DNA from 2 places in the Brucella tritici genome. Region 1 is predicted to be linked to the other one. Evidence: riboswitches for the same ligand, from Rfam matches in the RefSeq annotation. Region 1 holds a riboswitch; the other holds the start of a gene.

Region 1 (3,410 bases):
CCAGTTCCACATCATCCAGCCGCAGGTGGTGAAATAGAAGAAACGGTCGCCGTCGCGAATATCCGCATGAAGGCGGTGTTCCTTCAGGTGCTGCAGCAGCACGCCGCCAGCCCGGTGCACGATACATTTCGGTATGCCCGTCGTGCCGGAGGAAAACAGGATATAAAGCGGATGATCGAAGGGGAGCCGCGTGAATTCCACGTCCCTGGCCTTGAATGGCTCCAGAGCCGCGTCGAGCGACATGCCCTTTTCCGCCTTCGCGGCGACGGTTTCCGCTTCGCCGAGATAAGTCACGATGACGGAGCGCTTCAGCCCCGGCAGTTTTGCCGTCACTTCAGCAACCTTGTCGGCAACGTCGATGCGCTTGCCATTATACCAATAGCCATCGCAGGCGAAGAAAAGCTTCGGTTCGATCTGGCCGAAACGATCCAGCACGCCCTGCACGCCGAAATCCGGCGAGCAGGAAGACCAGACCGCGCCGATGGACGAAGCAGCCAGCATCAGGGCCACAGCCTCCGGCATATTGGGCATCATCCCCGCCACGCGGTCGCCCGGCTGAACTCCCTCCGCCAGCATGAACTGCTGCAGTTTCGAGACCAGCGCGTGAAGATCGTCCCATGTCAGGCGGCGCTCGACCTTGTCCTCACCGCGAAAGACGATGGCTTCCTCGTCCCCCTCATGGCGCAGCAGGTTCTCGGCGAAATTGAGCCGTGCCTCGGGGAAGAATTTTGCGTCACGCATATGGCCTTTATCGACAAGGGCCGTGCTGCCACGCTCGCCGATAACCTCGCAGAAATCCCACACAAGCTGCCAGAACCCGCCGCGATCCTCGACAGACCAGCGATGCAGCGCAGTGTAGTCCGGCAGGCTCAGATCCGTGCGCTGTTCTGCGCGAATGCGGAATTGTTCCAGATTGCTGGCGGCAATGCGCCCAGCGTCCGGTTGCCACAGCGGATGGTCATGCGAAAACTGCGTGGGGACTGCGTTGGTGCTCATCATTCCTCCCAGAACCATGCGGAGCCAGACCCTCTCCCGATCAACTCCGTCACGAGTTTCTAAAAGAGAGTTTCCGATACGTCCATGCTTTTCCCATGGATGGCCCATCAAAGGAACCGTATTGCCCGCACCTCGAGCGGTTCGGCCCAAACGGAGACACTGGAACCGCTCGAATATTTGCTTCGTCGCATTATCCCACGCAAAACCGCTTCGCACTTTTGCTGGAAATGCTCCAATTGTGATTGCCGGACAAACAGGCCGAACCTACTGTGCATCTTGCTTTATGGGAAAGCGTAACCTAACTACAGCCCGCGCCGGAAGCATCCTGATGCCTTTCGACGCAAAAGAAATATCCAGTTCTCAGGGCGGGGCGAAACTCCCCACCGGCGGTAACGGGTGAAACACCCGAAGCCCGCGAGCGCCTGACACGGCAAACGTGACAGGGTCAGCAGATTCGGTGCAAATCCGAAGCCGACGGTCATAGTCCGGATGAGAGAGAACGAGGTTGGAATCATGCTCGGCTGGACGGCTTGCCGTCTTCGTCCTGCAGTTTTTCTTCCCGTACCCTGAGGTAACAGGCTTAAAAAAGGGACGAAACCGTTGAGCCAACTTGCCTCTACCCCAACTTTGAAACCCACCGTGCGCGGAGCAGCACTGATGGTTGCGGCCTGTTCGGCCTATGCCGCCGTCAATGTCGCCACCCAATGGGCCGGAACACGCACCGGCATTCCATCCGTCATCATCGCCTTCTGGCAATATGTGATCGCGCTGGTGCTGACCTTGCCCCTGCTCGTTCGCGATGGCGCGAGAGCCTTGCGCACCAGCCATTTCGGTCTTCACGTCATTCGCGTCGCGCTGGCTGCCGCTGGCGTACAGGTCTGGATTTACGCTCTGACCCATGTGCCAATCTGGCAGGTGGTCGCCCTGTCCATTACCTCACCCTTCTTCGTCATCCTGTGCGCACGGCTGTTTCTGCGGGAAAAGGTCACGCCAACACGCCTGATGACCACATTCACCGGATTTGTCGGAGCCTTGATCATCATCGCACCCTGGTCGGATTCCTATACGGTCTATTCACTGCTGCCCGTCCTCGCCGCGGCACTTTGGGCGGGATATTCGGTGATGACCAAATATCTGACCCGTTTCGAAAAGCCTGCCAGCATTTCGGCCTATATGCTGGTGCTTCTCACGCCCATCAACGCCGCCCTTTGGCTGGCATCCGGCTTGGGCATGTCCGCAATCACCGCACCGACCATCGAAATCTGGTCCATATTGGTCATCATCGGCGCTTTCACGGCTCTGGCACAATATTTCCAGACGGCAGCCTATGCGGTGGCGGACGCTGTCTACCTGCAGCCGTTCGACGATCTGAGGCTGCCGATCAACGTGATTTTCGGCTGGATCGTGTTTGCTGCCACGCCAAGCATCAATTTCTGGCCGGGAGCTGTCCTGATCGTGGGTGCATCGCTCTATCTGATGCGTCAGGATAGCGGCACGACGCGCACCGCCTGATCGAGCCGGTGAGGATACCTGCCTATCGGGAGACGGGCAGTCTGTCTCTCGCAGCCTCAGAAAATTCACCTGGGCCTTCGAACCTGCCGGCCCAGGCGTCGATTCTCTGCACCAGCCAGCGTTGAACGGGATTTTCGAACAGGTGATATGCGGCGATAGCGGTCATCAGGCTTGCAAGAACAGCTCCGGTAAGCAGCATGACTGCGCCTGCTGTCGTCTCCTCCCATCGCTCCGGGGTCATTCTGAAAAACATCATTCCCACCAGCGGATGAAGAATGAAAATACCGAAACTGTAACGGGAGAGTTTTGTCAGTCCATGCCACTGTAGCGGCGTATAAATGCCCTGACTGGACGCAAGATAGAGCACATAGATACCCGCATAGAGAAATCCCAGCCGCCAGGGACCTTCGAGCGTATTGGGTTCACCCGGCCCGTTTCCCGGATGATAGGACACAAAGACGATCAGGCAAACGGCCAGCAATATCTTGATTGCCGCTGCTGGCATTGCAGGATGCGTTCGCCTTGCAAGCCACATGCCGAAGAGAAAGGACGGCAAGGTCCGGAACACACCCACAGCAGACAATTGAATGCGGGTCAGTGACAACACGCCGAGCTTTTGCGCCAGATATTCACCGCCGATAATGGCCACGATTACGCCGACAAGAACCCAGCTCCCGAAACGACGGCACAACATATCGAACAGCGGAAAAGCCAGATACATCGCGAAAAGGGCACTCAGCGACCAACTGACATAATTGTAGGACGACGTGTGTCCCAGACCCCAATTGTGGATCAGCAGCAACTGAGTGAGCCCATCGCGCCAGCTTGTGCTGGGGTTACCCGAAGGATGCAGGATTCCCGCTGTCGTCAGGACGGAGAGAAGCACAAAGCACGAGAAAGCC
Region 2 (3,410 bases), on a different contig from region 1:
CTTTCTTGTAAAAGTCGGTGCCATAAGACAGCACGACCGCATCAAAAATGGTCGCATCCTGCCACGGCTGTCCACCATGAGCGATCGGCGTGATGCCCTGCTCCTTGAATTTATCGAGCAACGCGATCAGTTCGTCCCAGTTGGCAGGCTCCTTGCCGCCAGCCTTGTCAAGTGCTGCCTTATTGATCCACATCCAGTTGGTGGAGTGAACGTTGACCGGAGCAGCGATCCAATGACCGTCATATTTGGCAAACTCCTGCAAGGGAGCCGGAATAACCTTTTCCCAACCTTCCTTAGTGGCTACCTCATCAAGGTTACCAAGTGCACCCTGCTCCGCCCAGTCGCGAATGTCGAAGCCAAGCATCTGCACCGCCGTAGGCGCATTGCCAGCCGTGACGCGCGCGCGCAGCACCGTCATTGCTTCCGTACCGCCGCCACCGGCAACCGGCATGTCGGTCCAGCTAATGCCCTTCTTTTCAAGATCCTTCTTGAGAACGTCGAGCGCAGCAGCTTCACCGCCAGCGGTCCACCAGTGCAGAACTTCAACATTCTGCTTGTCCTGCGCATTGGCAACAGGGGCCATTCCGGCGAGCAAGGCACAAGCAGCCGTACCCATCGCAGCGAGCTTTAAAAGTTTTTGCATGTCTACCTCCCGTAGAAACAAACGAAACCAGAACTATCGGATACCCGGACAAGCCATTGCTTCTGTACGGCAATCCGTCTCGTCATTCCCATCTGCACCTTCTCGGCACAGACCCAGAACCGGCTGCTCCACACAGCCGACCCCTCCTAGTCACTGCCGCAATACGATGCGAAAGCTTCCGCCTTCACTTGTGCCCGGCTATTCGTCACGACGTTTTTCCTGAAATCCTCCATCCCACTCTTACGCCGCTTCAACACAATTGACAACGTTGTCTTTTATGAATGCGAAATATCCGCAAGACACGATGTTATCATAGGATAGGCCCAAACCCCGTCAGGGTGTCAATATCCCTCGACAGATAAAATCAGAGAACCTTAATCGATTGAAACCAACGATTGAATTTCCGCGAGGAAAAAAACTTGCGAATTAAAGACTTACTGCCTCAAGGACAGTGTCTTGCATCTTAATCCCTATCAAGCTGCACTCTTAATATCCCTCCCCAACCCGAAAAATCGGCAACCGTTAATTTCCCTTATTTCACTGGACAAGCTTGCGACGACGGCATAATTTCGCGCCGCTCGCACAATGGTGTGCGGGCTTGTTCTCGGGGCGGGGTGAAACTCCCCACCGGCGGTATGAAGCGAAAGTTTCGAGCCCGCGAGCGCCTGAACAGATGCCGATTCGGTTTTGGTTCAGGGTCAGCAGATCCGGTGAAATGCCGGAGCCGACGGTTAAAGTCCGGATGGAAGAGAGCGATTGAGCGTCAAGATTGTGCCCTAGGCATCGTCTATGCGTTCTTTTGTGCGCCCTGATTCTAGTTTCGTGAGGAACCTATGAACCAGAGCTATCCGAACAAGACTTCTTTCAAGATTGCATTCATACAAGCCCGCTGGCACGCCGATATTGTCGACGAAGCCCGCAAGAGCTTTGTTGCGGAACTATCCGCAAAGACTGGCACCAACGTAGAAGTCGAAATCTTCGACGTCCCGGGTGCCTACGAAATCCCCCTTCATGCCAAAACACTCGCCAAGACTGGTCAGTATGCGGCTATCGTCGGCGCAGCTTTCGTGGTGGATGGCGGTATTTATCGACATGATTTCGTGGCGACTGCCGTTATCAACGGCATGATGCAGGTCGGCCTTGAGACAGAAGTTCCGGTGCTCAGCGTCGTCCTGACGCCGCATCATTTCCATGAAAGCAAGGAGCACCATGACTTCTTCCATGCTCACTTCAAGGTGAAAGGCATGGAAGCAGCCAATGCGGCATTGCAAGTCGTTAGCGAACGCAGCCGGATAGCGGCCCACGCATAAGGATGTTCAGACCGGCCTTACTATAGAGGCCGGTCATTCTCCGACGATGCGTTCTCCGTGAGCATAAACGTCGAATTCATCACCTCGCACCAACGCAACAAGTGTCAGATTCGATTCCAGAGCTGTCCGAATAGCAAGTGCCGTCGGAGCAGAGATCGCCGCCAGAACAGGCGCTCCAAACATGACTGCCTTCTGGACCATTTCGACCGATACACGGCTGGTGATCGCAACGATCCCGCTTTCCGGCGAGGAACCGATACGCGAGACAGCACCGACGAGTTTATCCAACGCATTGTGACGCCCAACGTCCTCACGCACAGCTATGAGGCCCTCGTCTGGAACATAGAAACCTGCAGCATGAACAGCGTGGGTTTGGGCATTCAGCTGTTGCCCTTCGGCAAGCGACGAGACGGCAATCGAAATATCGTGAGAGGCGAATTTTTGACCGTTCCCACTGAGCGCCCCAAGCGGCCGCAGAGCGTGTTCGATGGAATCGATGCCGCAGAGACCGCATCCGACTGGGCCGGCCATAAATCTGCGTCGAGCAGCAAGTCTCTGCTCGGGGCGTGCGGACAATCGGATTTGAACGTCAATACCTTTCTCGAAGGCTACCACCTCAACCGCTTCTATCTCCGAAACGTGATCGACGATATTCTCTGTGAGAGTGAAACCTATCGCGAAGTCCTCAAGATTGTCAGGAGTAGCCATCATCACGGCTTGCGTTGAGCCGTTATAGCTTACTGCGACCGGCACTTCTTCCGGTACAATCCGTGTACCCTCATCGAAGCTGGACACGCGATGGGCGAGACGCGCAGCACTCCGGCTCACCTTGTGAATCGTCATCTTAATCGCTCCCTGTCATCGCATCCGTTCTCCCGACAGTTTCATGTGGCATGAAAACAACTTTAATGTAAGTTGCCACCGGACAAGCCGTCGCAATTTTGACGGCAAGCGAGGAAAAGATGGATATTCGCCAAGTAGACGACAATTATTCCGTTTCGGGCCAGATCGAACCCGACGATGTGCGCGATATTGCTTCGGAGGGATTTCGCACGATCATCTGCAATCGGCCCGATGGCGAAGGTGGCCCTGAGCAGCCCGAGTTCAACGAGATTGCACGTGTGGCAGAGAAAGCCGGACTTGCAACCTATTACATTCCCGTCGTTGGCGGGCAGTTGACGCAGGAAGATGTGGATGCGATGGCAGCAGCGCTGGATGAAGCCGAAGGCCCCATTCTTGGCTACTGCCGATCAGGTGCACGCTCTACGAATATTTACGGGATCGTACAGCAGCAAAGGCGCGGATAAAAAACGAGCGCAAACTATGAGGGCGGTGAAGTCGCAAAGGCATTTCTACAGTCTTTGCAAACATGGCGATCACCGTCCCGACAATCGGGTGCGGCCCGAATGGACACCGCGTGATGTATGGGCGCAATATTGGCGATAATAGCTCATACC

Evidence for each region. Region 1 has a riboswitch for FMN ahead of F9K94_RS11600 (DMT family transporter). Riboswitches for the same ligand answer to the same signal wherever they lie in the genome.
Region 2: it holds a riboswitch for FMN, as region 1 does, so the genes downstream of both, F9K94_RS16380 (6,7-dimethyl-8-ribityllumazine synthase) here and F9K94_RS11600 (DMT family transporter) in region 1, are expected to answer to the same signal.

Annotation. Positions count from the first base shown of each region.
Region 1 is NZ_WBVY01000003.1:358,070-361,479, reverse strand. It holds gene F9K94_RS11605 (acetoacetate--CoA ligase) at 1-996, opposite strand, end outside; FMN riboswitch at 1,349-1,501, shown strand; gene F9K94_RS11600 (DMT family transporter) at 1,597-2,508, shown strand; gene F9K94_RS11595 (acyltransferase family protein) at 2,531-3,410, opposite strand, start outside.
Region 2 is NZ_WBVY01000004.1:392,472-395,881, forward strand. It holds gene F9K94_RS16375 (ABC transporter substrate-binding protein) at 1-643, opposite strand, end outside; FMN riboswitch at 1,240-1,401, shown strand; gene F9K94_RS16380 (6,7-dimethyl-8-ribityllumazine synthase) at 1,477-1,953, shown strand; gene fdhD (formate dehydrogenase accessory sulfurtransferase FdhD) at 1,987-2,796, opposite strand; gene F9K94_RS16390 (TIGR01244 family sulfur transferase) at 2,916-3,260, shown strand; gene F9K94_RS16395 (hypothetical protein) at 3,330-3,410, opposite strand, start outside.